DNA from 3 places in the Paenibacillus macerans genome. Region 3 is predicted to be linked to each of the others. Evidence: riboswitches for the same ligand, from Rfam matches in the RefSeq annotation. Region 3 holds a riboswitch; each other region holds the start of a gene.
The links. Region 3 has a riboswitch for cyclic di-GMP ahead of DYE26_RS03060 (transglutaminase-like domain-containing protein). Riboswitches for the same ligand answer to the same signal wherever they lie in the genome.
Positions count from the first base shown of each region.

Region 1: it holds a riboswitch for cyclic di-GMP, as region 3 does, so the genes downstream of both, DYE26_RS18230 (polysaccharide deacetylase family protein) here and DYE26_RS03060 (transglutaminase-like domain-containing protein) in region 3, are expected to answer to the same signal.
Region 2: it holds a riboswitch for cyclic di-GMP, as region 3 does, so the genes downstream of both, DYE26_RS24095 (transglutaminase-like domain-containing protein) here and DYE26_RS03060 (transglutaminase-like domain-containing protein) in region 3, are expected to answer to the same signal.

Region 1 covers NZ_UGSI01000001.1:4,036,568-4,046,425, reverse strand. Annotated here, with positions in the region: gene DYE26_RS18235 (NCS2 family permease) at 1-924, shown strand, start outside; cyclic di-GMP riboswitch class I at 1,439-1,554, shown strand; gene DYE26_RS18230 (polysaccharide deacetylase family protein) at 1,627-3,123, shown strand; gene DYE26_RS18225 (nucleotide sugar dehydrogenase) at 3,184-4,506, shown strand; gene DYE26_RS18220 (glycosyltransferase family 2 protein) at 4,534-6,489, shown strand; gene DYE26_RS18215 (polysaccharide deacetylase family protein) at 6,492-8,186, shown strand; gene DYE26_RS18210 (ABC transporter permease) at 8,230-8,964, opposite strand; gene DYE26_RS18205 (ABC transporter permease) at 8,976-9,731, opposite strand; gene DYE26_RS18200 (ABC transporter ATP-binding protein) at 9,731-9,858, opposite strand, start outside.
Region 2 covers NZ_UGSI01000002.1:212,092-221,949, reverse strand. Annotated here, with positions in the region: gene DYE26_RS24110 (MerR family transcriptional regulator) at 1-732, opposite strand, end outside; gene DYE26_RS24105 (stalk domain-containing protein) at 934-1,251, shown strand; gene DYE26_RS33620 (hypothetical protein) at 1,439-1,609, opposite strand; gene DYE26_RS24100 (collagen binding domain-containing protein) at 2,041-5,496, opposite strand; gene DYE26_RS24095 (transglutaminase-like domain-containing protein) at 5,803-6,603, opposite strand; cyclic di-GMP riboswitch class I at 6,617-6,704, opposite strand; cyclic di-GMP riboswitch class I at 6,760-6,845, opposite strand; gene DYE26_RS24090 (glycoside hydrolase family 16 protein) at 7,094-9,451, shown strand; gene DYE26_RS24085 (uracil-DNA glycosylase) at 9,527-9,858, opposite strand, start outside.
Region 3 covers NZ_UGSI01000001.1:648,726-658,583, forward strand. Annotated here, with positions in the region: gene DYE26_RS03025 (IS4 family transposase) at 1-484, shown strand, start outside; gene DYE26_RS03030 (DUF4349 domain-containing protein) at 987-2,393, shown strand; gene DYE26_RS03035 (VanZ family protein) at 2,607-3,752, shown strand; gene DYE26_RS03040 (transcriptional regulator SplA domain-containing protein) at 3,867-4,130, shown strand; gene splB (spore photoproduct lyase) at 4,127-5,152, shown strand; gene DYE26_RS03050 (LysR family transcriptional regulator) at 5,191-6,081, opposite strand; gene DYE26_RS03055 (MFS transporter) at 6,208-7,590, shown strand; cyclic di-GMP riboswitch class I at 7,697-7,779, shown strand; gene DYE26_RS03060 (transglutaminase-like domain-containing protein) at 7,796-8,602, shown strand; gene DYE26_RS03065 (response regulator) at 8,734-9,858, shown strand, end outside.

The DNA of each region.
Region 1 (9,858 bases), 3.4 Mb from region 3:
TTGAAGATGAGCAACCTGATCGGCGCTAATCTGTCGGGGGTAACGGATACGTCCGCCACGGTTCCCGGCAGCAGCATCAACTTCACGCTGGGCGATTTCGTCCATAGCCCCGATGTTCAATTAACGTTGATCGGCTTGATCCTGATTGCCATTTTGATGTCGCTGCGGGTTAAAGGAGCGCTGTTGATCGGGATTATCGCCACCACCATTATCGGTATTCCGATGGGCGTTACTAACGTTTCCGGACTTTCCGGCGCCAGCTGGCTGCCCGCTTTTGACAATCTTGCGGTGGGCAAGCTCGATCTGGGTGCGGCTTTGCATCTGGGTCTGTTTGAAATTGTTTTTGTATTCACGTTCGTTGAATTGTTTGATACGTTCGGCACTTTGGTCGGTACGGCTACCCGCGCCGGCTTGATGAAAAACAAAGAAGAAGGCGAGAAAAAAATCGGCAAGGCGATGCTGGTGGATGCGGTTGGCGTCAGCGCGGGCGCATTTCTTGGCACCAGCACGATCACTTCCTATGTAGAGAGCACCGCTGGTGTGGCCGAAGGCGGACGCACCGGGCTCACTTCGGTAACGACGGGGATCTTGTTCCTCCTGGCGCTGTTCATCGCGCCGCTGGCCGGTGTTGTGCCGAGCGCGGCAACGGCTCCGGCGCTGATTATCGTCGGCGTGCTGATGATCGGCCAGGTCAAATCGATCGAATGGGATGACTTCCTGCATGCCTTCCCGGCGTTCTTGACGATCGTATTGATGCCTTTCACCGGAAGCATCGCCAACGGGATCGCCGCCGGTTTGGTCTCTTACGTCATTCTGGGGGGCTTCAACAACCTGTTCACCAAAAACAAAGTCAAAATTCATTGGCTGATGTGGGTGCTGGCCGTGCTCGTATTGGCCCGCTATATTTTCCTTGGCACCGAATAATTTAATGAAAACCGGATCGACCAACAAGGGTGTCCCTCTCCGTTAGGAGCAGGCGCCCTTGTTTTAGTTCTAACCGCCGCCGACTGGAACGATAAACCGCCTACCCTTCAAAATAACGACACTTTATGTACTTATTATCCGAGCCCCAACGTGTTCGTCTCCATTAGCGGCATTTTATGTACTTATTTTCCTATGAATGGTCCAGAACATGGGCATTTCTTTGCGACGGGGGAAAATAACGACATAAATTACCTCTATTTCTCCCAAATGAACGGATATCGCCGGAATAGCAACATTTTTTGCCCTTATTTTTCTGCTGGATTATCCCGGAGCAATACAAAAGAGCACCGCAGGCTTATCGGCGCGCTTCTTTAAGCTCCATTTCTAGGCTATTTGACATGGAAAGAAATGGGCCCCCACTCCTGAATATTTTTTTGTGAATCCGCTTTTTTTCATAAACTATGGATTGATTTCCAGCCGGAGTCGATTATAATAAATTTAAATAATTAAAATTCTAAACCAAAGGCAAACTATTCGAAAGGATAGGACGCAAAGTTTGGAGTCTAAAGCGTGCGCAAGCCGTGGTGGGAATTGCGGTGCAAGCTGCGCTATGATTGTCCGGCCGCCATGTAAGTATGGCGGTCTTTTTATTTTGAAGATTTTGATTGGAAAAAAATTACTTTTACAAAAGAAGGTGAACTAATGATTTCGATGGCAGGAAACGGCGCCCGGTCGATTCGAATCGGATTAGCCACAGCTCTGCTTGCGTTTTGGGCGGCCGGCTGCAGCGGGGCCAGTCCGCAGGCGGACAACGGGAATGGGGCCTCCCCCATGTCCGGGGCGCAGACCGCTTCATTGCAGCAGCAGCCGATTGCCCGTTATACGGGGGAACCGAGCAAAACATTGTCTTTTGTCTATACGGCCAAAAAGGAGCTTTCCCTAACGTTCGACGGTTTGGGCGATCGCGAGACGATCGAGCGTTTATTGGATGAACTGGACAAGCATCATATCAAAGCGACGTTTTTTGTCCCGGGCATGCGGGCGGCCGAAGAGCCGGATTTGGTCAAGGAACTAACCAGCCGCGGCCACGAGGTGGAGAACAATACGTTGACGCGCGCCGACTTGACGACCTTAAGCTATGAAGAAATCTATAAAGAAATCAACCGTACCAACGGCTTGATTGCCGACGCGACAGGCAAGCAGCCGCAGTTCGTCCGGACCCGGGGGGCCCGTATGAGCGAAGACGTTCGCCTGGTGGCGGCGCAAACCGGACTAAAAGCCGTCGTTTCCTACAACATCAATCCGAAGGACAGCGACATGCAAAGCGCCAAGGAAATCGGCGATTACATACGGAGGTACATTAGCCGCGGCGGCATTATCGCGCTAAATACGGACGTGAATCCCGAGGTGGTTTCCTCCATTTCCTATATTGCGGATGCGGCGAAAGAAGTAGGCTATAAGTTGGTGCCGCTCGCAAAGCTGGTGCGTGACGGCGGCGAGCGGAAGCCGCTGGAGCAAATCCCGGGATACGATGCCGCCCGGATCAATCCCGATTACGAGCAGGCGGACTATAATCTGATCTATAACGCCAGCGATATCGCCAAATGGAACCCGCACGGCAAGAAGGTCGTCGCCCTGACCTTTGACGATTGGGGCAGCGATTTGACCGTCACCCGTCTGTTGAAGATCCTAGAGGATCATGACGTCAAAGCGACCTTTTTTCTGCGGGCCAACGGCGTAGAGAACAATCCGAACCTGGCCAGAGCTATCGTCGAAGAGGGTCACCTTGTGGCGAATCATACCTACAGCCATCCCGTGATTACGCAAATCCCGCCCGACGAGCTGCAGGAAGAAGTGGTCAAGGCGCACCGCATCATCACCGAAGCGATTCAGCAGCAGCCGGCGATGCTGTTCAGGCCTCCGACCGGGGAGATCAACAAGGAGACGGCCAAGGTGATCGCGGCCACGGGGTATAAGACGCTCGCTTTGTACGATGTGACCACCCTGGATTGGAATTCCGACCATGACGCTCAGTACATTTTAAACGGGGTGCTGAAGCAGACGACTAACGGCAGCGTTATTTTGCTGCATATGCTTGACGGCCTCCATACGCTGGAAGCCTTGCCGAAGGTAATCGACCAGTTGAAGCAGCGGGGTTATTCCTTTGTGCTTCTGGACGAGCTGTACGGGATGAAATAAGGAACGAACGCTTGCTCGGCATCTTTGGATACTCATCGGGAAATGAATGGGGTTGAACTTATGGATTTGAATCAACTATATGAGAACATTGTAAAGCGGACGGCCAAACTGGCTGTCGTCGGACTAGGGTACGTAGGTTTGCCGCTAGCGGTCGCGTTTGCCCGCAAGGCTGACGTCATCGGGTTTGACGTGAGTCCCCGGAAAATCGCCGATTACCTTGCGGGGAAAGATCCGACCGGCGATGTCGGGGACGCGGCGATCAAGGCGAGCTCGATTGACTTTACCTCGGATGAGGCGAGGCTGGGGGAGGCTTCCTTTTACATCCTGGCCGTGCCTACGCCGGTTCAAAACGATAAAGTGCCCGACCTTACTTATGTCAAGAACGCCAGCGCGATGGTCGGGAAACATTTGCGCCCCGGTTCGGTCGTTGTCTACGAGTCGACGGTTTATCCCGGCGTCACCGAGGAAGTGTGCGTTCCGATCCTGGAGGCGGAGTCGGGGCTTACATGCGGGGTCGACTTTAAAGTCGGCTATTCCCCCGAACGAATCAATCCGGGCGATCAGGTTCACCGGCTCGAGAACATCGTGAAAATCGTTTCCGGCATGGATGAGCAGACGCTTGGTCTTGTGGCGCAGGTTTACGAGCTGGTGATCGAGGCGGGGGTTTACCGGGCCGAAAGTATCCGTGTGGCCGAGGCGGCCAAGGTGATCGAAAACGCCCAACGCGACATCAATATCGCTTTTATGAACGAACTATCCATGCTGTTTCACCGGATGGGAATCGACACGAAAGCGGTGCTGGCCGCGGCGGGAACCAAATGGAATTTTCTCAAATTCACCCCAGGGCTGGTCGGCGGCCATTGCATTGGCATCGATCCTTACTATTTAACTTATAAAGCGGAAGATGCGGGGTACCATTCGAAAATCATTTCCGCGGGGCGGCGCATCAACGACGGGATGGGCAAATATGTCGCCCGCAGCATCGTAAAGCTGCTGATGCGCCTGCGGAAAGATTTGTCGGATGTGAAAGTCGGTATCCTCGGCCTGGCCTACAAGGAGGATTGCCCCGATTTTCGCAACACGAAGGTCACGGATATTATCGCAGAGCTGAAGGAATATGATATCCAGCCGCTTGTCTGCGATCCGCTGGTGGACCCGCGGCTCGTGTATGAAGAGCATGGATTGGAGCTGGCGCAGCTGCCCGATTTGCGTGATTTGAACGTGGTGGTGCTGGCCGTCCCTCACAGGGAATTTCTAAACATGGCTCGTGAGGATTACGACCGGTTGTTCGGGGCGGACAAGAGCAAGGTGTTTTTCGATATTAAAGCCGTGTTCGATAAATCCGAATTCGAAGCTTCGGGTTATCATTACTGGAGCCTGTAAAGGGCCCATCTTAAAGGTTAAGGGGCAATGAACTTGAGGAAAAAGAACAAAGCACAACAAAAGCCGGTTGAAGTTCTCTCCACGCCCAAGGCGGATCGGCGGCTGCTTGCCCATGTCCCCGATCCGGAGAACATCCGCAAAGCGTCGGACCGCAGAGGCATGTTGCGCTCAAAGGACGATGGGCCCGGTGAATCCGCCGATCATGGCGACAATAAGATGCCCCGTCTGCTCAGCTTGCGCTATGAGGCTGATTTTCCCGTCTCGCTGCTGCCCGTGGGAGCCGATAAGAAAGGGAAAAAGGCGGACGCAAAGTCCCAAATAAGCGGCATGGCCGCGGACATTTCTTCAACGGGGATTCTGGTGGAACTGGAATCGGAGAGGGCCGAAACATGCCGTGAAGGCGATGTGTTCGAGCTGCGCTTTAACATTCCGCCGGGGACGATGCCGGAGGGTTTTGAGTCGAAGGTAAAAATAAAAGCATCGGTCGTTCGCAGGTTTACCCGTGACACGCCGGACGGGGAGAAGCCGATGGCGGCGCTTGCTTTTGAAAGCAACCTTTACAATTACTTTCAGAAACGGCGTTGGGGCTATTCCGTGTATACGGCCAGCGGCTTGCTGTTTGTCGCTATGACGATTATTTTGCTGATGCGCGCCGAAAGCATCATCTATTTCAAATACAACATTCTGCTTTATTTATACAGTCTAACGGCGGCCATATTTTTGCTGACGCGGTATTTTTTCGGGGCTTTGTACCGCAACGTGCCGGTCAATCCGGATTATACGCCGGGCGTGACGATCATTATCCCTTGTTTTAACGAAGAGCAATGGATTCAGCGCACCGTGCTCAGCTGCATCAATCAGGAGTATCCGATCGACAAGCTGGAAGTGATCGTTGTGGACGACCGTTCAACCGACGGATCGGTGGAGCGGATCAACGAGATCGTCGAGCGCCTGCATAAGGAAGCGGAGCGGTTTGACATTCGGAATCGCCTCAGACTGGTTGTCTTGCCGGAGAACGGAGGCAAGCGGGTCGCTTTGGTCAAAGGCGTGGAGATGGCCAAACATGATTTGGTCGTGTTCGTGGATTCGGACAGCTTTTTGGAGCCGGACGCCATCCTTCACCTCGTGCAGCCGTTTCAAGATCCGAAAATGGGCGGGGTGGCCGGCCGGACGGACGTGGAAAACAAATATACGAATTCGATTACCAAGCTGCAGACGGTTCGCTATTATATCGCGTTTCGCATCATGAAAGCGGCGGAATCCTGGTTCGACAGCGTTACCTGTCTATCCGGTCCGCTGTCATGTTATCGGAAAGAGCTGGTGCTCAAATACGCGGACGCCTGGTTGAATCAGAAATTTCTTGGCCAGCCGGCCACGTTCGGCGATGACCGCAGCATGACCAACTTCATACTTCGCTCCCATCGGACGGGGTACCAGGACAACGCGATTTGTTCCACTATCGTGCCGTCCAAGCTGGACGTCTTCCTGAAGCAGCAGATGCGCTGGAAGCGCTCCTGGCTGCGGGAGTCGCTGCGCGCCGGGACGTTCATCTGGCGTAAAGAACCGTTCATGGCGCTGTTTTTTTACATAGGCCTGATCGTTCCGATCGCCGCTCCGATCGTTGTGTTGTACAATCTCGTGTATGTGCCGCTCGTTTACGGCGTTTTTCCGGGCACATTTTTGATGGGACTTATATTGATGGCTTTATTGATGAGCTTTGCGCATCTGTTGTTCCGTAAAAGCAAACTTTGGATTTTCGGCTTGGTATTCTGTGTTTTTTACGAACTGGTGCTGCTTTGGCAAATGCCGGTCGCCTGGGTCACGTTCTGGAAATCCACCTGGGGTACGCGGGAAACGCCGCAGGATGTTGAGGCCAGAGCCAAAAAAGAAAGCCGCAAAGCGAACAAACGGAGAAGATCACTTTTTAAAAATCTTTTTAATGATTCCCACAAGGACAAGGGTTCATACAGTGAGGTTGACTGACTATGGGAAAAAACAAGCCGCGCAAGGCGCTTGATGTCGGACGCAAAGAGCGGAACAAAGCGGTCAAATCGGCCGTTCAATTTGTGGTGCTGGCTATGGTGCTGGTGCTGTTGGTGCATGCCGTGGCGGGAATCCACCGTTACCGGGAGCCGGACAAAGCGGCTTGGCAGCAAACGCGGGGATTTATCGCCTTGTCCTATTATGGAGTGGATCGAACCGGAACGCGCGGTCTGATCGCCAAAAGCCGTCTGGACGAGCAACTGCAAATTTTGCGGCAAAACGGGTATGTCACGGTTTCGCAGCAGGATATTCTTGATTTTTACGAGCACGGCAAGCCGCTGCCCCAAAGGGCAGTGTATCTAAGCTTTGAGGACGGACGCAGCGATTCCGCCTTGTTCGCCCAGCCCCTGCTGGAAAAATACAATTATAAAGCGACGATGCTTTCCTACGCCGACCGGCTGGACGTCGTGGACCCGAAATTTCTGGCGGGACCGGAGCTGCTTAAGCTGACGCGCAAAGGGTATTGGGAATTGGGGAGCAACGGTTACCGTTTGACCTATATCAATATTTTTGACAAGGACGGGCGGTACGTTGGAACGCAAACCGAGCAGCAGTTTAAGAATAAAGACGAGGCGCGTTACTATACGCACTATTTGATGGACTTCATCCGCGACGCCGATAAGGTGCCTTTGGAGAACCGCCGGGAAATGGAAGCGCGCATTAACCAAGACTACCGGCTTATGGAGCAGATTTATCGGGATAAGCTGGGTTTCGTTCCGAGCGTGTACATGATCATGCACGCCAATTCGCTGCACAACGGAATGAATCCTTTGGTGGAAAACGTGAATTCCGATAACATCGAACGGCTGTTTAAAATGCACTTTAACCGCGAAGGGCAAGCCTTTAATGACAGCGGCGGCGATTTGTACGATTTGACGCGGCTGCAGCCTTCCCCCGGCTGGTATCGCAACCATTTGTTGATGAGAATCGCGGGAGACACCGGGGAATCTTACGATTTCTTTGAAGGCGACAAGAAGCGGGCCGATCATTGGCAATTGCTTGGCGGGGCCGCTGAATTCAGGGGCAACCGCATCATCCTGACCTCTCCGGAAAGCGGTAAAGGCCTGCTTTATCTTAAAGGGAGCGATGGCTATCAAAATGTGAAGGTATCGCTGCAGATTGCGGGGAACATTATCGGCTCGCAATCGGTATATTTACGGTACGACCGCAAGGCCGATGCTTACGTAAAGGTTGTCGTGGAAGACAATCTGCTTCGCGTCGTGCAAAAAGAGCCCGGGCAAACGGAGGAAAAGACGTTGATTTCCCGGGACCTCGGCAGTTTAAAAGGCGTATCGGAGCAGACGGCGATTGGGCGCAAGCTGGAGGTGGCGGTCGCCGGCAGCGGGTTGACCCTGCAGGTCGACGGGGCGGCCGCCGCGCCGGAAATCCAAATCGCGTCTGCGCTTGCCGCAGGCGGTTTGGCTTTGGAAGCTTCGGCTAGCGAGGAGCATAGCCAAGACCCGGTGTACGACGGCGTGTTTGACGACGTGATTGTTTCCGAGGCGGGGCATAGCAGCACGGATGAGCCGCCGGGCAAAGTGCTGTTCTCGATCGGATACACCCCGCTGCAAAAAGTGATCAACGGCGTTAAGTGGATGTTTGACGCACTGGTTGATTGGGCGGTTGAAACCTTTTAAATGAAGAAACAAGCGGGCCTTTCTTATCGAAAGGCCCCCGTTTCTATGCGGTGACGACATCCGCTGTCCGCAGCCGGTGTATCGCCATGGCTGAAAATACGGAAATATAAACCGCGTTGATGAACACGAACAGTCCGTTTTCTGGCCCTGTTAGCCCATTTTGGTCCAATACGCCCATGCCGGTTGTCAACAAGCTAAACGGGAAGAAGAACCTCATGTTTAGGATATACAGACCGAGACCGAGCATGGAGCAGCATATGCTGATGCCGACGGGAAGGGCGAAGCTGCGTATCCTGAAGGAGAAGAAAAGCTGCATGGACGCGATCGAAATCGCGGCGATCCAGCCGCGCAAAGCCCATCCGGCCAGTTCCGCGGGCAGATCCGCAAGCGGCAGCGAGAGAAGGAGGCCCGCGAGTATATATAAGGCGGTAAACAAAGTTTGAACGCCAAAAATCAAAACCGCAACGGCGGACAGTTTGCCGAAGTAAATGCTGGCGGCGGAGACAGGGGCGGTATGCACTAGGTTCCAATTCCGGTTGACATGCTCCAGCCTGCACATATACGCGCAGCAAATGGCGATGAGAACGGGAAAGAAAAATTCGCCGTAAAACAGGCTGACTTGAGTCCACAAGCTATACCATGCTTGGTTTAGAATCTCCTGATTGGAATAGTAGTTGAAGCAACCGATGGACAAGCTGAGTACGGGCAACACGGTCATCGTTATCCAGATACGTCCACGGCGCAGTTTGAGCCATTCGGCGCCAATGCTTCGGATCATGGGAAACCTCCTTATATTTCTTGGCGGGATGCGTGAAGGCATCCGGCCGTATAGAATATCGCAATCATCAGCAGAGCGGCCACCCAGTTTCCGGCTTGCGCAGGCAACACGAAATAGCGGCTGGTTTCCGCCAAGGCGTTATAAGACATGCCGATAGGAGACATTTCCGTATAGTAGGACCAGACGAATAACTTGCGAATGGACGCGGGAAAGAAACTGGCCGTAACGCCTAAAAAGCCGCCGGCCATGCCGAGCGTCAGCGCAAAGGTCTGGTTTTTGAACGTGAGGGAAATCCATTGCTGCAGCGCGGTGACGGCAAGGTTTGTCAGGAGCGTGCCGGCCAGAAGGCGGACCAACAGCGCGAGCGGCAGCGGATCTGAGAAATTTTTAAGTACCCCGAAAGCCGATAAGGCGCCTATCTGGAAAGCGGCTCCGCAGAGCAGCAGCGTATTGGCGCAAATCCACTTGGCCAAGTAGATGCGGCTGCGGCTGACGTTGGTTGCCATCAGCATCTTCCACGTCGTTCCCTTATGTTCCATATCGCAGAGGCGGGAAACGACCACGGCCGAAATGATGGGAAGAAAAAGTCCGTTCAGCGTGGAAAGCATCAATAGGACGTATTCCCATCCGACGTTTTCGGGATGGCGGGCAAGCGTGTAGCTGGTGATCATGAAGATCCACAGTACTTCGGCGGCCAAAAAGATCGCAATCATCCATCCGATTTTTTTGCGGCGCAGCTTAAAAAACTCTAAAGTCAGTTCCTTCATTACAGACTGCGCTCCTTTCCCGTCAGCTCCAGAAAAATATCTTCCAGGCTTTTTTTTCGCTCCTCGATTCTGAACACGTCGAGTCCGCTGTCGACCAACAAGCGGTTGACCTGCGCGGTTAAAGTAT
Region 2 (9,858 bases), on a different contig from region 3:
TAGGAATTCCGCGAGCTGCTCTCCGGCATTCTCCTCAGGGTTCTCCCCCACATAGTGACTCGCCGCGACTGTACAGGGGGGGACGTGGATCATTCTCACATTTTCAAGCTTTTGCAGTTTCGCCGCTGCCGCGTTTAGATCATTCATTGACTTTTCCTCCCTTGGATCGAAATGAGATAAGGATAAGGAGTCAATTTCATGAAGCATGCTTTCATCACACAAAAGATCGCGGTTTATTTCAAGCGCATGGTTTCTTTCCAACTCTTCGATCAGCCTCGTTATGATTTCTTTGATCGTGGCCAACGACTCTATAGTGCTCGTCAGCTCCTTCACTCGTTCTTTAAAAATGTCCACAGCCGCTGCCGCGTCTTCATGTTCAAGGATAATCGCGATCTGTTTTAAGGGAATACTTAATTTCCTTAAAATCATGATTTGTTCGAGACGCCTAAGAGAGGCTTTGTCATATGTCCGGTATGCATAGCCTTCCTTTTTCGTACTGGCGATCAGCCCGAGCTCTTCGTAGTACCGAATCGTTCGAGTCGTTACTTGAAAAAACCTCGATACTTCGCTAATGGTTGCAAGTTCCATAAAAACCCTCCTCCCCTTCAACATGAAGTCTATAGGACGCCGCGACGTCAAAGTCAATGGCACGATCAGCAAAACATAAGGACAGAAAATGCCGCTATTTTGAAGGTTCAGCCGCCGGATTGTCGTTGCAATAGCTGCCAGCAAGTTAGTATCGGTTATCCTCGCATCGCCATTTTTCTTGGGAACCTGCGAATACTACTTCTTTACCAGTAATATTGTTGTAAGGCAAGGAATTTCATCATCAATAACCGTTCAATATTACTAATTCCGCAGGATAATTGTGTCAAAAAAGCGACTTTTGCACCTTGGAGGACACAGGAAAAGTGGGTAGTCTATGCTTAGTTTATCCAAGATAAGATCAGGGAGAATCAGGTACAGCCGATTACGGTCGGGGGTACGACCCTTGTGCAGGTCCGTCCGCTTTTTGAAGCGATGGGACTGGAAGTGAAGTGGGATAAAACCAGCGGAGTATCAAGCGACGGCACGTTCAAGAGCACGGACCTGATCTTGGCCTCACTCGACGCTACGGATACGCTCGTCCTCACCTACGCGGACGGGACCGTCGTCCGCAGCCTTTTCTTCGATCACGCTCCCGGCAGCAAAAATTCGCTCAAGAATATCCAAATCGGGAAAAACAATTTCTATATTTCCGAGGATCAGTAGCGTCTTAAGCAAAGCCCCTTCTGCTGAATGAACAGCGGAAAGGGCTTTTTTAATGGATAATATTCCGGAATCGGCGTTCCCAGTCCTCGGAACATGGATGATTATGGCCAACAAGGCCCTATTCCACTTATTTCCTGATTATAATAATAAAAAAAATCCCGCAATAACTGCGGGATAATAGCTAATTCTAATACCAGCATCTATGCTTTCTTTCATTTTCAGGCAAAACCACTTTAACGGTTGTGCGTTGAATCGCTTTTACTTTGTTAGCGGCAATGTTTCTTGATTTGTTCTTATTTTTGTTTTTAGAAATTCCTTTAGCTTTGCTTGCAGGCGAAAGGATGTAATATTTAGCCATAATATACAGCGCCTCCCTTCCGCTTAATCTAGTATAGAATATGAAAAGTTCAGCAGATAGTTTGTATCGATATCTATAAAACTAAGAATAGTCAGATTATCTGATAAGCGCATCATGAAATGACGTTCATACCGAAAGAAGTTAGCGCCGATATTTTGACCAAATCACCATTTCATTTGACGAATGGCACAGAATTCACCAACATTTACGGAAATTTAATGTCCGCTATGTACGCGGCGGTAACACAGGAAGTATGCGTTATCATTGGGCGGCATGTGAATCTATAAATTAGGCTCATAACTCCCGAAAGCCAACTCCCCCCAATTTTCGATGCCAACTTCAATTTTAGAAATCCTAACTTTCTCAAAAAAAACAACGGCTCCCCCTGCCTGCTACCAGGACAAGGGGAGCCGAAGCACCCGGAAATATTGTTACTTGGTTAGTCGTCTGCGGCTTAACCATACACCGAGAACGATCAGTCCGAGACCCGTCAAATAGTACGGATAACGGCTTTCTTCACCGGTCTTCGGAAGCATGGATACCGGCTTCTCCGAAGCCGGAGTTTGCGGCTTCGGCTTCTCCGGCTTCGGCTCGCCGCGTGGAATATCCTCTTCTCCGACATCAACGGTAGGCGTTTCCGAATCATCCGCCGAAGGCGTTTGAGGTGTTGCCGGTTCGCCTCTCGGGATATCTTCATCCGGCACTTCTACTTCGCCGGTCGGCGGCGTCTCCGGATTTGACGGAGTCGAAGGATCGCCCGGCGTTACCGGAGTCGATGGACGGTCCGGTCTCGTTGGGTTCCCGGGATTGCCCGGATCGGACGGATCGGACGGATCGGACGGATCGGACGGATTCGACGGCTCGCCAGGTTTAACGGGTACCTTGCTGTTCGTTACGGTCATTTTCAGCACATTGCCTTGGCTCGTAATACTGGAGTCGATCGTTACGTTCCAAGTTGCCTGATCGATCTTATATCCTTCCGGAGCGGCTAACTCCTCCAAAATATAATCGTCATACAACAGTTTCGTAAACAGGGCTTTGCCTTCCGCATCCGTAGTAATTACGTTCGGCGCCCGTTTGCCCGCTGCATCGTAAAGCGCGAACTTCGCTCCCGCCAGCGGCTTCGTGTTGTCGTCGCGGTCCACCTTCGTCACTTCCAGGCTGCCCGTTACGCCGCCGCCCGAACCTGAACCGGAGGAAGTACGGACAATGACCTCTTCCGTCGTTTCCCTAAGCTCGGTCTTCAGCTGATCTCCTTCGAGCGCTACCTTATTTTGCACAGCTTCTTTATCTCCAGCGGCAATGAACGACTGGTATTCTAAAATATAAGCCGTGGAGATGGCGTCCGTGAACTTTAATTCAAACGTCTCTTGATCGCCGTCAAGCCTTGTGATGGTTAACGTGTAGTCCTTCCCTTTGGTCAATTCTTCCGCTTTGACCGCTTCACCGTTTGCATTGACCTTGGCTTTGTAGAGGCGGAACGAATCTTCGATCAAAACCTGATTCACGCTTGGATAATCGATAATTTTGGCGTTGGAAATATGCGACTGGCCTTCATTAATGCGAATCGTCCAATCGATTTTATTTCCATTTTGGGCGCCTTTCTTCGTCACGTACTCGCCGCCATGCGGAATCGTCACGCTGGCGTTCCATATCGCCGCTTTATCGCTGCCGTTCCACAGCTCAGCGGTATTATCCATCGTCTTGACAATCAACGTGTCCTGCAGCGATGTTTTGAACTCGATCCAATAGGCCGATGCGATCTTGTTCTTAAATTGAACGGTCAGTTTGTTTCCGTTCGCTTCGGACGGTTCCGTCACCTCGTATTGAGCAGCCGAAACTTCAGCGCCCTTCTTAACGCCATTGCGTCCCCCCGTCAGCTCCATCGCATACACCTTTACCGAATTCGGAACAAACTTCTGCTCCTGCTTCAGAACATCCGTTACGATGGCTTTGTCAAGCGGATCGAGATTGTAATTCATCTTAATGTTCCACGTGATCTCTTTGTTGACAGGATCGTAGCTGCCGTCTTTACCGCCATTGTTTTTCGTATAATCGTCGGAGGAGAAGGCGGCTTCCCGTTGGATCGGCCCTTTCTTCTCGCCGTCCTCGGTCCACGTCATGACAGCTCTGTTCTTAAAATCGAGCTTTCGCTCCTTCAGCCAGCCGATGTTAAACTTCGTTTCATACTCGATCGTATACGTGGTGTCAATGGTCTTCAGGAACTTGATGACAAAGCCGCTGCGTACATTGTCGTACTCAACCTTATAATCGCTTTTAGGAACGAGCTTCCCATCCGCTTTTACGATCATGGAATCCGGAACGAATTCAAGACCGCCCTGCGGGAACGTATCCGTAATGACTACATCCTTCATGCTGTACTTGCCGCCGTCCGGCCGTTTATCGCCGTTGACCGTAATCAGCCATTTCGCCGTTTTGCCGGCAAAATCGATGTTCTGTACGCCTTTCACCAGAGCGCGGCTTCCTTGGGCCGGGGTGGTCACTTCCTTGGACGCATCACCCGACACGACTTTGTTCTTCACCTGCTTCCCGTCGGCGATCGTCCGATCGACCGGCTTCGTCTGGTAAACGATCGTATAAGGCGAATCGATATCCTTCTCGAATTGAAGGCTGAATCCGTTCTTACCCGCCGATTCGGCGGTGTATTCATCCTTGGCAACCAGATCTTTATCAGCCTTCGAATCCCCGTTGTACACCTTCAGCGAATCGGCAATCCATGTATGAATTTCGCTGAATTCATCCGTGATGACCGCTTTCTCTTTTGGAATCTTCTTTTCATTGAAATTGTATTTCACAGTCCAAGTGATGATTCCGGTGCTGTTATCCACGCTAAACGATTTATCCAAAAATTGGCCGCGGTTTACCGTTACCGTAGCGGTCGATTTGGCATCTTCCGTTCCGTCGCCGGACAAGACAGCGGTGTTTTCAAAGCGCGACTGCTCACCGGTAAGCTTCGTCGAAAAGCGAATCTCATAAGCCTTGCCGATCGTCTCATCCTGGAACGCAAGCTCCAGTTTCGCGCCACCGTTCGTTTCGACCTTATATTTGCCGGAATCTACCTTGTCGCCAAGGGCCGCCGATCCGTCACCGTTAACTTGCAAACGGTAAACCTCCACAGAGTCAGCAATAAGCTCCAAACCTTCAGGCAGTGCGTCAGTGATCACCGCGTGCTTGATTTTTTCCAGCGACTTGTTAACTTGAACCGTCCAATCGATCCGATCTTTGCCGATCGCTTTCCCTTGCTTTTCGATCAGCTTTCCGCCCTTCGGCTTCAGATTCACGATAGCGGTCTGCACTCCGCTTTTTACTGGAATGGCAATAACGACTTCCGTACTGCCTTTAAGGACTTCCTTCTTAAATTCCGTACGAATTTCCAGCTTGCCGGCGATGTTGGAATGACTCTCCACGTAATCATTGAAGGTCATCACAACTTTCCCGTTCAGATCGACCGTAAACCGGCCGACTTTCCCTTGATCGGCAAGAAGCGGGGCATCAATATCCGTAAAAATTTCAAACTGCCGCGGCAGCTCGAAGCTGAATGTATCTCCATTCTTGTAGCCGTGTCCGTTTGGAAGCTCCCATTCATAGCTGAGGTTGACGGCCGCGCCGACGTCCAAACTGCTATCGGGATTATACACCGCATCAATCACGGTACCGTTTAAATCGGTTAACACGACTTTGGTTAAAATACTCTCCGCACTGGCGACTGGCCTGGCGACTGGCCTGGCGACTGGCGCCGGCCGGTCATATACGCTATCCGTCACGGATTCTTGCGCGCTGCCCGTTGATTCTTGCACGCCGGCCGCTGCGTTCGCCGTCCAAACGGATGCGCCATACAGCGTCTGCATCAGCAACAGCAATGCCACAACGATTCCACAAACCTTTTTCCTCGTAATCTCTCCCTCTGTCTCTACATCACCCTCATTATATTCGGTTCCGATCCGCCTTCCGTGCGCAATTCGGGCCATGCATCCATCGGACAACATGTCGATAGGGTAATTTTCAGTCCATCACCTCCGCTGATCTTTATTGGCGCACGATGAATTGTGCCTGTATTTTCTTCAGAACCAAATGGGCTTCCGCCATTATATATGCCAATACTATACAATTTCTCAACAACGCCAAATAAGCCTTGGACATATCGTCCAAAGCCTATGTTTATTTCGTAAAAATCAATAGTATTTCACCGGGGAATAACGCGAGGCGTCTTTAATCATGTTGACCCCTGTCTCACTGCTCTTCCAGCCCGCATCGACAGTTGTATCAATGGTTACCCATTGTCCGTTCAAATAAACTTCATTCCAAGCGTGGTAAACATCAACGTATTCCGAAGTTCCCATAACAAGCTTGGCCGGAATTCCGATACTCCGCAACATGGAAGCGAACAAGGAGGCATAGTCGTAACACATCCCTTTCCGCCCTGCCAACGTGCGGTTGCTATCGGGAAGGTAGTCCGTCAATTCGCTGGCTGCCAGAGTATGATCGTACCGGATCGTCCCGACAATATATTCATAAATAGCGTGCACTTTCTTCTCGTCGGACGGAGCGGATTGGGCAAGCTTCTTCGCAAGCTGGGCTGCCTGATCCCTATCGCTCCAATCGACATTTTGCACAGAGTTCAAAAACACTTTGCTGTCATCCGCAAGTTGAAGTGTAACGGCCGCTTCCTGAACGATTTTGTATTTGGTACCGCTGACTTGTTCCAGAACGGTAACCTTATATTCACCATTGCCCATCTGGAGCGGAAATACTTCCTGCCGCTTATCCGGCGAAAGGACATAGGTATATTTGTCATTACCTTTTGCGATCATGAGCTTCGTTTTGGCCCCGGCTTCCGCATCATAACGAATGACGACGGCGCCACGGTCCAACTGCTCCAAACCCAACCAATCTTCGGACGGGGCAGCTTGTACATCCGGAGCCCACATCAATAACGCAAAAAGCCCTACAATAGCGAACACAATGTTGCGCATACTGCAAACTCCCTTCGGCGGCCAGGCTGCCATTGACGTTTCGTCAAGAAGGCCCTGTGGCTTTGCGTCCCTGTCTTTCGACAAGTTTGCTATTTTCGTAATAGAGTTTCACAGATACTGATACATCTTCTCCAAAAAAACAAAAAAGCATCTTCGTTCGGTAGCTGGCTGCCATTGACGTTCGTCAAGAAGGCCCTGTAGCTTTGCGTCCTTATCTTTCGACAAGTTTGCCGTTATCGTGATCAGCTTTTGTGAATCTATCATATCAAATATATGGAATACCATCAAGAGAAAATTTGGAATTTTGTCGAACTATCATTCCTCCCCCGAACTCACTCGAACTCACCCGAAAAAATAGGACCCCACCAAAAAAATAGCACCTGTTCATCCGGTGATCACATTCGATAGAATAAAAATGTACTATAATGTTAGTATTTTCCTGACCGTGTATGGGATAGGAGAATCCACTATTGATTAAGGGAGGGTATTTATGAAGCAAAAAGTTTTCAGTTTGTTCCTGGCGCTAGTTATGATGGCCAGCGTCAGCCTGCTATCAACTTCGCCGGTTCAGGCCGCTGAAGGAGCGGGAACGGCCACTATCACCTCTATGGATTATTTTTCAGCGTCGGACGGACCTGTCATCACAAAATCAGGGGTTGGACAAGCCAGTTACGGATTTGTGATGCCTAAATTCAATGGAGGCTCCGCCACCTGGAATGATGTGATCCAAGACTTGGGCGTTAATGTGAAAGTGGGCGGCAGTTGGGTCGATATTGACAGTGCCGGCAGCTTTGTCTACAACCAAAACTGGGGCCACTGGAGCGACAGCGGCTTTAACGGTTATTGGTTCACTCTTTCCGCGACAACCGAAATTCAACTGTACTCCAAAGCGAATGGGGTTACGCTGGATTACACTCTTGTGTTTCAAAACATCAACAAAACCACCATTACGGCGATGACGCCTACACAAGGGCCGCAAATTACGGCGGATACTACGGGCGGCGCCGGCTTTACCTATCCGGTTTTCAACAATGATCCGGCAATCCCCTTTGCAGCTGTGGCCGATGATTTGAAAGTGTACGTAAAACCTGTAAACAGCAGTGCATGGATCGATATTGACAACAATGCGGCCAGCGGCTGGATCTACGATAAAAACTTCGGCCATTTCACCGATGGAGGCGGCGGCTACTGGTTTAACGTCACGGAGTCGATCAACGTCAAATTAGAATCGAAAACCTCTTTGGTTAACGTCATTTATACCATTATCTTTAATGAACCCGTAAGAAATTCTTATGTCATTACTCCCTACGACGGAACGACCTTCACGGCCAATGAAAGCGGTGCGATCGGTGTGCCGCTGCCTAAGATTGATGGAAACGCGCCGGTAGCCGATGAGCTTGGAAATTTCGTATACCAGATTAACATGGGTGGGCAATGGGTCAATTTAGGGGATTCCGGTCAGAGCGGATTTGTATACTCCGCCAACGGTTACAATAACATGTCCGCCGCCAATCAGTGGGGGTATTGGGTCGACCACATCTACGGGCTATGGTTCCAGCCCATCCAGGAAGATCTGCAGATCCGCATCGGCTATCCATTAAACGGGCAGGCGGGCGGAAATGTCGGTGATAATTTCGTCTACTACACCTTTATCGGAAACCCGAACGCTCCCCGTCCGGATGTAACCGATGGCGAGGATATTTCTGTCGGAACGCCAAGCAACCCGGCCATTGAGGGCATGGAGCTCATCTGGCAGGATGAATTTAGCGAAAATAAGCTGGATACGAGCAAATGGAACTATGAACTGGGTTACTATCTCAATGACGATCCCGGTACCTGGGGTTGGGGCAATGCGGAACTGCAGCACTATACAAACAGTACGCAAAATGTATTTATCCAGGACGGAAAGTTAAACATCCGGGCCTTAAACGAGCCCAAATCCTTCCCGCAGGATCCTAGCCGGTATGCACAATACTCCTCCGGGAAAATCAATACCAAAGATCATTTTTCGCTCAAATACGGCAGAGTGGATTTTCGCGCCAAGCTGCCTGCAGGAAATGGCATCTGGCCGGCCTTCTGGATGCTTCCGCAAGATAATGTCTACGGTTCGTGGGCCGCATCCGGCGAAATTGATGTGATGGAAGCGAGAGGACGGTTGCCCGGCACGTCCAGCGGCGCTATCCACTTTGGCGGACAATGGCCGGCGAATACCCATGTCTCCGGCGAATATCATTTCCCGGAAGGGCAAACCATCGCCAATGATTTTCACGTATATTCCGTAGTCTGGGAAGAGGACAACATTAAATGGTATGTCGACGGCAAGTTCTTCTTTAAAGCTAACAGGGATCAATGGTATTCCGCAGCTGCGCCGAACAATCCGAACGCCCCTTTCGACCAGCCGTTCTACCTGATTATGAATCTGGCGATCGGCGGGAACTTTGACGGCGGTGTGACTCCGAATCCCGGCGATATCCCGGCAACGTTGCAAGTAGATTATGTGCGTGTTTACAAAGACAACGGCGGCGGCCAGCAGAATCCTGAAGAACCGGCGCCCCCTTCCACGATCGTCATCGGCGATGAGGTGAAGGGCCTGAAGAAAACAGGCGATGACTTATTGTTCTATGTAAACGGCGCAACCTTCGCCGACTTGCACTACAAGGTCAATAACGGCGTACAGCTGAACGTGGCCATGACCGGGGCGGGGAACGGCAACTATACCTATGCGGTCAATAATCTGAAACAGGGGGATACCGTCGAGTACTTCTTTACCTATAACCCCGGGCAGGGAGCGCTGGATACCCCTTGGCAAACTTATGTCCATGGGGTAACGCAAGGAACTCCGGAGTAAACCGGGTAATAGTAGAATATTGCCTTACGCAGATGAGAGGGAAGATATATGACTTCCCTCTCGTTTTTCCTGTTGTTATGATGAGGTCGATCTTTCCTTCCACTTCTCTTTCAAAGCTTTCAAGTCCCCTACGAAGAACTTTAGCAAATTGGGCCTCCTTCTTACGGCAAGCGGGTGATAGGTAAAGCCGATAGGCAAGCCTTGGAAATCGTGCCAGCTCCCCCGCAATTCCTTGACACTGGCGTTCTCCTTCTGCGGGAATAAGGCTTGCGCCACGACATTCCCGAAGCCGAACAACACCGACGGCTGCTTCTGAAGCAGCTGCAACTGCAGATGAGGAAAACATGCCGCTCTGGCCTCGGGCTTATTGTAAGCGCGCAGCGGCCGGCATTTCAGTAAATAAGTGA
Region 3 (9,858 bases):
CAAGGTTTGCGTGGGCAGTTCCTTCCGATCCATGGAACATTCCGTTCGTTTGGTGGAGTTTTATGACGAGCAGGAACGGACTTATCGTATTTTTACATCGGTATGGGATAAGACCGCTGAAGAAATCGCGCAGATCTATAAAAATCGCTGGCTCATCGAGTTGTATTTTAAATGGCTGAAGCAACATTTGCGATTGAAGAAGCTGCACAGTCATAAACCACAGGCTATTTGGAACCAGTTATTCTTGGCTTTAATTACTGCCTTGCTCGTGGAGCACATCCGGCACAGCACCCAAACGGCAAAAACAAACTGGCAAGTGCTCCGGATTCTCCGCGAGTACTTGTACCGTTCATGGCGATCCTTTCGAACCGAACTGGATCGGAAACCCAGTCGAAGTAGTCCGGGGAGACGTCCGGGGTCAGGTCCCAAAGCGTTATCGGTGCGCACAATGGTTGGGATAATTAAGCCAAGCAAATTCAAGTAATAATATCCATTATATACATTTAATGGGACATCGCGACCTACGCATTAGGTAACCTTGACTTTTTGGTCTTAAGCTTAAAAAATGACTGTAAAAAAATCCATTTATAGTTTCAATAATCCAAATGTGGGTTTTGCTGAAAATTGATGTTAGTGTTCTTGCAACGCTAGTGCATTTTTTGTTCTTATGTTTTGCGCTATGGGGCAGTTGAGCTTCTCAGACAACCTGGTTACGAAGGTTTTCTCGGCGCTATACAAAAGGGCACCGGGGACTTAACGGCGGATGCTTGCTTTAAATGTTCAGCGGAGTCGCAGCCAAGTTAGGGGGCCTTTGGTCCAAGTGCCACCATGCTGGAAGGTTCGACTATTTTTATTTTTCGAAGACGGCAACCTTCCAGACTTTGGAGGCGTCAAGACAGGTAAGAGACGTTCCGCGATAAAACAGTACAGAGCAGATAAGAAAATGCGGAGCGCTCAAGCCTGTTTATGACAAGGGGGGCATTTCATTGGGGAAATGGTGTAAAAAGATTGCGGTATTAGGAGCGGTCATTTTAGGGTTATGGCTGCTGGGCGGATGCGGGAACGCAAGCGATAATTCGGGCAGCGCATCCCAATCCATGGAAAACGCTTTACCGGCGGCTGACATGGCCGTAGGCGATCAAGCTTCCAATGAGGCCGCCGATGGCGGAATGGGGCTGGGTGGAGCCAGGAGCACGGACAAATCGGTCGCGGAGAAGTCCGATGCGGCCGATGGGACTGAAGAAGCCGAGTCCTCCGGCGGAGGGGCCGGATCTTCGGCGGGAGCGGGGGAAGGCGGACGCACCGCCAATGCCGCTGCGGGAGCGGGGCAAACCTCCCCGGGATTTCAAGGGGCAACAGCGGACACCGGCTTCAACAAGAAGCTGATATACCGGGCCAACGTCGCGATGGAAGTGGAGGATTACGCTAAAGCGCAATCCGAAATCCGCAATCTCGTGACATTAACGGGCGGCTATATCGTCGAGTTCTCCGAAAATCAGTCCCAGCACGAGCTTGGCGGGAATTTTATCCTAAAGGTGCCGGCCGCCGGGTTTTCCCCGTTCCTGGACAAACTGGAACAGCTCAAGCTCAAATCAATGCAGCGCACCATTCAGGGACAGGACGTTTCCGAGGAGTACGTGGACCTGGAATCACGGCTTAAAGTCAAGGAAGCGATGGAGGCCAGGTACCTTAAATTTGTGGAGGAAGCAACTCAAACGAGCCAACTGGTTAAGTTCGTGAATGAGCTGGAGCGGATTCAGACGGAAATCGAGCAGATCAAAGGCCGGATGCGGTACATCGACAGCAACGTCGCCTATTCCACGGTCGAAATCCGTTTGTATCAACCGGAGCAGGCGGGATCCGCCATGGCAGAGGGCGATGAGCCCCCGCTCTTGGAGCGAGCCAAGCAGGCGCTGACGGGAAGCATCGAAGTGCTGTCGCTGATCCTGCAGTGGCTGATCGTCTTGTTGGCGGGGGCGCTGCCGGTGATCGCCATCGCTGCGGTTATCGTGGTGCCGCTTTGGCTTCTGCGCCGCCGTCAGGCGCAGAACAGAGCCGCGCAGCGGGAAGCCTGGAAGCAAGCGAACGGGATGCAAACGAACGCGATGCTAGCGAACGGGATGGCCGTGCAGGCTCGTCCCAACGAGGCGCAGGTTCCGCAGGAACCGGCAACGCAGACAGCGCCCGCGCAGACGCCGGCCGAGCAGTCAGCCGGCTCACAGGTGCCGCTGTCGCAGGAGCCTGCCCCGCAAGCGCCGTCCTTGCAGGTGCCGCCGCCGCAGGACCCCGCCCAGCAGGCGCCAGCCTCACAAGTGCGGGCGCCGCAGGAACCGGTCTCCAGGGAAGCGGCCGGCATGGACGTTCCGCCGAAAACGCCGGACAAACCGGAGTAAGTCATTATTCGCTGCAATCCACCAAAACGGCAAAAGCTTTCCCCGTTCCACTAGTTGGAGCGCGGGAAAGCTTTTTGCATAAATTGCCGGACTTTTTGGCTAACTAAAATGCGGCTTCGAACGTCCTATGGTAAGATAGTTAAGATTTTATGAGCAGAAGGGGTTTAAACTTTGAAATTTGAAACGTATTTGTTCCCTATTTCCTATGCCTTTATGGCTTTTCCTTTCGCCGCGCTGCTGTTCACGATGCCTTTTCTCGTCGTCCAGTACCGCCGGCACGGGTATATCAACAAAGTGCGGGCGTTCGTCCTGTACCTGTTACTGCTGTACCTGATGAACGCCGCGTTTCTGATCATGCTGCCCTTTCCTGCCACGCGGCACAATCCGCCGCTCGCCCAATCGCCTGTTCAGCTCGTTCCGTTTCATTTCATCCAGGATATCCTGAAGGAGACCAGCGTCGTTAAAGGAGAGCCTTCAACGTATTGGCGGCTGCTGAAGGAGCGGGCTTTTTTGCAGGTGGCCTTCAACGTCCTGTTGACGGTGCCGTTCGGGATGATCATACGTTACTACTTCCGGTTTGGGCCGATTCGCTGCCTGCTGCTGTCCTTTTTGCTGTCCCTGTTGTTTGAAGTGACGCAGCTGACGGGCATATTCGGCATTTTTGACAACGCCTACCGGGTGTTCGATATCGACGACCTGATGACGAACACGCTTGGCGGAATGATCGGCTTTCTCGCCGCCGAATGGCTGTCGCGCTTTTTGCCCAGGATCGAGCATCTGGACCGGGGTGTGGATTTGTCCGCCAAAAGGGTGAGCTACACCCGCCGCGGTTTGGCCTGGATGTTTGATGTTGTCATTTGCGCGGTGCTGTTGGCCGTCTGCCACGTGCTGCGGATTCCGGCGGCTTATTTCGTCGCGACAGGTCTTTACTTTATGCTGCTTCCATACCTAACCGGCGGCTGCACCTTCGGCAAATGGCTGGTTCGCATCAGGATCGAGGAAGCGGAACCGACGGAAAAGCGGGATGCCGATGCGGGTTACGCAGCCCAATTGACCCGAGGCAGAAATAAGCAAGGTGATGAAGCGCGGCCGGGAACCATGTCGATCATCGTCCGCTACGGCCTGCTTTATTGGGGGATTTTCGGCATGAACCGTTTGGTTGCCTTTCCTTCCGGATCGTTGCCGGAGGGAGCAAGGGCGTTATTGGCCATGCTGGTTCTGCTGATGGATCTGGCGTTTTTCATTCACGTCGTCATTCAAGTATTTCGCAAAAACTCCACGCTGTTCTACGAGAAACTAAGCCGGACACAGCACCGGATATTGTGGAAAAGCGCCGCTTCGAAATCGGAGGGGAAATAAGGTTTTCCTGGGTTGCCTGTTTTTCCACAACGTGGAAAAATAATTGCTCCCGGCCAAGGAAATATTTTAAAGCAAAGGGAAAGCTTCACCATTCCATAAAAAGAAGGGGATTCGATGAAGATGTTAGACGAAGCCCGAACCTTTGCGCCGGGAGATATCGTTTATGTGTTTTACCGCAACCCGCATACCCAGGACGTCGCCAACATCCAGGAGGCCGCGGTGGTCAACAACCCGGAGCGGCCGGGGGAGCTCGCCGTTTTTTTGTACGAAACCTATTACCCGTTGACCAGTGAAATGGCCGTATACGCGTCGGCGGATGAGGCGGAGCAGGCCTACAGCTACTACTTCGGGGACGCCGCCGAGGGGGGCCTGGAATGAAGCCGTTTGTTCCCAAGCTCGTTTACTTTGAGCCGGACGCGCTGGATTATCCGCTCGGTCAAACGCTGTATGACAAATTCAAGGACATGGATCTCGACATCCGGTACACGACTTCCCACAACCAGGTCAGAAACCTGCCGGGCGAAAGCGATCTGCAAAAATACCGGGTGGCCAAGTCCACGCTGGTCGTCGGCATTCGCAAAACGCTGAAATTCGACACATCCAAACCTTCGGCGGAGTACGCCATCCCTTTTGCCACCGGATGCATGGGGCATTGCCATTACTGTTACTTGCAAACGACGATGGGGAGCAAGCCGTATATCCGCACTTATGTCAACGTGGAGGAGATTTTGGACGCCGCCGACCGGTATATGGCCGAACGCGCCCCGGAATACACCCGTTTTGAAGCTTCCTGCACTTCGGATATCGTCGGCATCGACCATCTGACCCATACGCTAAGGCGGGCGATCGAGCACTTTGGACAGTCCGAGTACGGCAAGCTGCGGTTCGTCACGAAGTTTCATCATGTCGATCATTTGCTGGATGCGAGGCATAACGGAAAAACACGGTTCCGGTTCAGCGTCAACGCCGATTACATCATTAAAAACTTCGAACCGGGCACCTCGCCTTTGGAGCAAAGAATCGAAGCCGCGGGGAAGGTGGCCCGGGCCGGATATCCGCTTGGCTTTATCGTCGCGCCCATTTACATTCACGAAGGATGGGAGGACGGGTACCGCCATATGTTCGAACGGCTGGATGCCGAACTGCCGGCCAAGGCGAAAGAGGACCTTACGTTTGAATTCATTCAGCACCGCTTCACAAAACCGGCCAAACGGGTGATCGAGAAAAATTACCCGATGACCAAGCTGGAACTGGATGAAGAAAAACGCAGATACAAATGGGGCAAATACGGCATCGGCAAATATATCTATCCGAAAGAGGAAGAGGAGGATTTGAAAACGCATCTGTTCGGTTATATGAAAGATTTTTTTCCAAAGGCGAAGCTGGAGTATTTTACTTGACCGGCGGCCCGCCGGACGCCGGAGGATGGCGCTGCAGCTTACGGCGCCTGAAGCTCCGCGTAATATTCGGCCAAAAACCGGCCGAAGCTGCGGGCGGCTTTGGGAAGATACCGCCGCTCCAGCCAGGCGATCCGGAAGACGCGCCGGCATACGGGGGTTTCGAGGCGCAGCATTTTATAAGGCGGCGTCTCGTCTTTGCGGCATGCGGGCATAAAAGCTACGCCAAGTCCGGCCTGCACCAGGCTGCCCAAAGCGGACGGTTCGTCCACCTCGCAGACGATGTTCGGCGAAATGCCCGCTTCGCGGCAAAATGACGCGTTTATTTTCCGGAACGGATGGCCGGTTTTATATTCGATGAAAGGCTCGGCCGCCACCTCCTCCAGTCGGATGCTGCTGCGCCGTTCCAAGGGATGGCCGGGCGGCACCGCCAAAAACACCTCGGCGTCCAGCACCGGCTGCTCGCGGATATCCGGATGATCGATGGAAGCGGCGGTAAAACACAGATCCACCTCGCCGTTTTCCAGCAAATTTACCAACTCCTCCATGGAAGCGGGCGGCGTTTGCAAAATGCGGAAATTCACTTCCGGATGCTCAGTCCGGTAGGCGCTTATAGCGGAAGTAATCCGGCCCAGGTTGTTCGTCGCCAGATGAATGCTTCCCCGTTCGGTTCCCGCCAGATCGGCGACTTCCTTCCGACCTTCCTCAAGCACGTTCAACGCGAGATTCACCTTTTTCAAAAACGCTCTGCCGAAGTGGTTGAGCCGGATTTGCCGGCTCTGCCGGTCAAACAGCGGCACGCCCAAATCCTGTTCCAGGCGGGCGATCGTTTTGCTCAGCGCGGGCTGGGCGATATGAAGCTCCTGCGCGGCTTTTGTCATATGCTCCAAGCGGGCGACCGTCTGAAAATATTGCAGCTGCAGCAATTCCATACCGTTCGTTCCTTTCTATTAATATACTGTAGTATATGATTTTATAATTAAATATATATTTTTAATTATCAATATGCAAATATAAAATATCTCATAACAAAGGTTTTTGAGGGGGCATGATTTGTTATGAGAAAGCAGGCAGAGGGCGATTCAGCCGAAAAGCTGATCCGTATTTTGGCGTTTACGATGGTGCTCTCGTCGATGAGCGCTACGATGTTTAATATCGTGCTGCCGGAAATTAAAAACGAGTTCCAATTATCCGTGGCGCAGGTCAGCTGGGTATCCACCATTTATATGCTGATCTATGCGATCGGATCGGTCATCTACGGGAAATTGGCCGACGTATTCAGGTTCAAAAATTTAATCACGTTTGGCTTGGCCGTGTTTTGTCTGGGCTCGCTCGCCGGGCTTGCCGCCCAGGCGTTTTGGATGGTGCTGGCCGGGCGGGTTTTGCAGGCGGCGGGAGCGGCGGTCATTCCGGCGGCGGCGATGATCATTCCCGTCCGCCACTTTCCGCCCGAACGCCGCGGATACGCGCTCGGCATCACGGCAACCGGACTGGCTGTCGGGGGGGCGATCGGACCGGTCGTCTCGGCGCTAATCGTCAGTCTGGTCGATTGGCGTTGGCTGTTTTGCATTCCGATGCTGATGCTTGTCACCTTGCCGTTTTACCGCCGTTATTTAAGCGAGCAGGCGCCCAAATACGCCAAAGTCGATTGGCTGGGGGCCGGTCTGCTGGGCGGTGCGGTTGCGTTGCTGCTGCTGGGCGTTACTTACGGCCGAATTACCTTCTATCTGGGCAGCCTGCTCCTGTTCTTGTTGTTTTTTATCCGCAACCGGACTGCGGCTCACCCGTTCGTGGATCCGCAGCTTTTCCGCAACAGAAGTTATTCCCTGGGGCTGCTCATAGCCATACTGGCGATGGGGATCGGTTACGCGCTCCCGTTCTTGACGCCGCAGCTGCTGGCGGATGTCAACGGGCTTGCCTCGGGCTGGATTGGCTTCGCTATGGTTCCGGGGGCGGCGGTGTCGGCTGTTCTGGGCAGAGCTGGAGGCAAGCTGGCGGATGCCAAGGGCAACCCGTTTGTGTTTTGCAGCGCGTCCATGCTGCTGCTGGTTTGCTTTACCCTGATCTCGATCTTCGCGGGAGCGGCGGTCCCCATCATTGCAATATTATTGATCCTTGGCAACGTCGGACAGATGTTTATGCAAATTGCCTTGACAGGCACGATATCGCGGACGCTGGCCAAGGAACAGACCGGGGTTGGCATGGGGCTGTTGTCGATGTCGAACTTTCTTTCCGGCGCGGTGGCGGCCGGCGTCTACAGCAAGGCTGTGGATCAAGGCGGCAGCGTGCATTGGAACCCGTTAAACCTGTTTGCGAATTCCGGTGTTTACAGTAATATCTATCTCATTCTCGCAGCTTTGGAGATGATTATGGTACTTTTTTATTATTTTTACTTTTTGCGAAATGAACGGCCCCGTCTGCAAAGTTCGTCTATCAACTGAGGCTAAAGTCGCAAAAAAATACTAAAAATTTTAGATTTTTTCGTCTTATTGGGCTAATAAATGACGCCAACGCTTCCGATAGAGATAGAGAAGGACATAAAACTTTACACGATAATGGCAAACCTGTCGAAAGGCAGGGACGCAAAGCTACAGGGCCTGTAAATTTTTTACTGGCAGCCAGTTACCGAAGGAGGTTTTATTTTTTATGCGTAAATTGATGTTTGCAACGTTGACCCTTGTACTTTTGTTTGCCGGTTTCGGCGGGACAGGGGCGCGGGCGGCCGAACTTGAGGGCTGGCTCAATAAGGACAACCTGTCTCAGGGAGCGGTGACCATTCATTACGACGTGAAGCTGAATGTCAAGACCAAGCTGGTGATCGAGAAAGGGAACAATAAGTATACCTATAATCTGACCTACGGTGCCCAAGGAGAGACGTTCCCGCTGCAAATGGGCAACGGGGATTACACGATCAGCCTGTTGGAACAGATTAAAGGGACTACGTACCGCCTTGTGCAGAAGGATACGGTGAAGCTTGATTTGCAGGATGAGACGCCGGTCTATCTGAGTTCGACGCAAAATGTGAATTGGAATATAGACGGTCTGGCGGCAAAGAAGGCGGCGGAGCTGACGAAAGATGCGGCTGCCGATGAAGATAAAGTGAAGGCCATTTATAATTACATCATCCGCACCATCAAATACGACGACAGCCTGGCGTTTACCGCTACATCGAATTACCTGCCGAATATCGAGCGTACCTTGACTGCCAAGAAGGACACCTGCTACGGCTTTTCCTCCCTGTTTGCGGGGATGCTGCGCAGCGTTGGGGTTCCGGCCAAGCTGGCGATGGGATCTTCCGACTATGTAAAAACATATCACGCCTGGAATGAAGTTTATATAAACGGACGCTGGGTGGTTATCGACACGACGGCCGATGCCGGCTGGAATGGAACGACGACCGCTTTTACAATGATCAAAGATGCTTCGAAATATAAGGCGGACAAGTTATACTAAGCCAGTTCAATAATAAGACGAATAGGAAAAAAAAGAGCCTTGAACGACTGTTCAAGGCTTCTTTGTTTGGGCGGGATATGCTAATCTTCTTATAAAGGGGAAGAGTATCCAAGCGGGGGAGTCTGGCTCTTATGAGAGTAATACTTGTGGATGATGAACAACTGGCCTTGAATTATATGGAACGGTTATTGCTGAAGCTTGCCGACGTGGAGGTTGTCGGGAAATTTACCGACCCCGTCAAGGGGATGGGCGAAATTCTCCAAGAACGTGTGGATGTGCTGTTTTTGGACATCAGCCTGCCGGAAATCAACGGTATTGAACTGGCGGAACGGATTTTGGAAGCAAGACCGGAGATACATATCGTTTTTGTCACGGCGTATGATGAATATGCCATAAAAGCCTTTGAGTTAAACGCTCTGGATTATGTGCTCAAGCCGATCAGAGCCGAGCGCCTGGCCAAAACCGTGGATCGGATTCAGGAGCGGCTGAAAGCGGGACAGGAGCAAGTCGCCGGTTCCGAACAGGATATCAAAATATGCTTGTTCAAACAGGTAAAGGTGGAGGCGCGGCATGGACAGCCGACCCTCCTGCAGTGGCGCACGACGAAGGCGCAGGAGTTGTTTCTCTATCTCTTGCAGCACCGGGGAAGGTTGGTCCGAAAGTCTACTTTGATCGATGTCTTATGGCCGGAATACGAGACGGACAAGGTCAACTCGCAATTATATACGTCCGTGTACCATATTCGGAAAACACTTAAGCCTTACGGAGACCATTTTCAAATTGTGAATACGATGGAGGGTTACATCCTGAATACCCATCAGGTCCGCTTGGATATCGACGAATGGGAGGCCAAGCTGGCTGCGCTGCCGCCCGTGTCCGGCGATTCGCTGGACGCATATTTGGAGACGATGAAAATCTACACCGGAGATTATCTGCAGGAATACGATTACTGGTGGACGGAAAGCGAGCGCCAGCGGCTCAAGGCCATTTGGCTTCACACTTCGCTGGCGATCGCCGATTGGTACCTCGGGCAAGAGCTTTGGGAGAAGGCGGGAGCTTACTATCACAACATCCGCACCCTTCATCCCCAGGAAGAGGCGCCTTATTTTGCCCTCATGAAAATATACGCACTGCAGCAGAACTTTGCCATGGTGCACCGTCAGTACCGCGAACTCGCAGCCGTACTGAAGGAGGAACTGAACGTGGAGCCCAGCCACTACATAACGGAATGGTATGGACAATTTACGGAGAAAGCG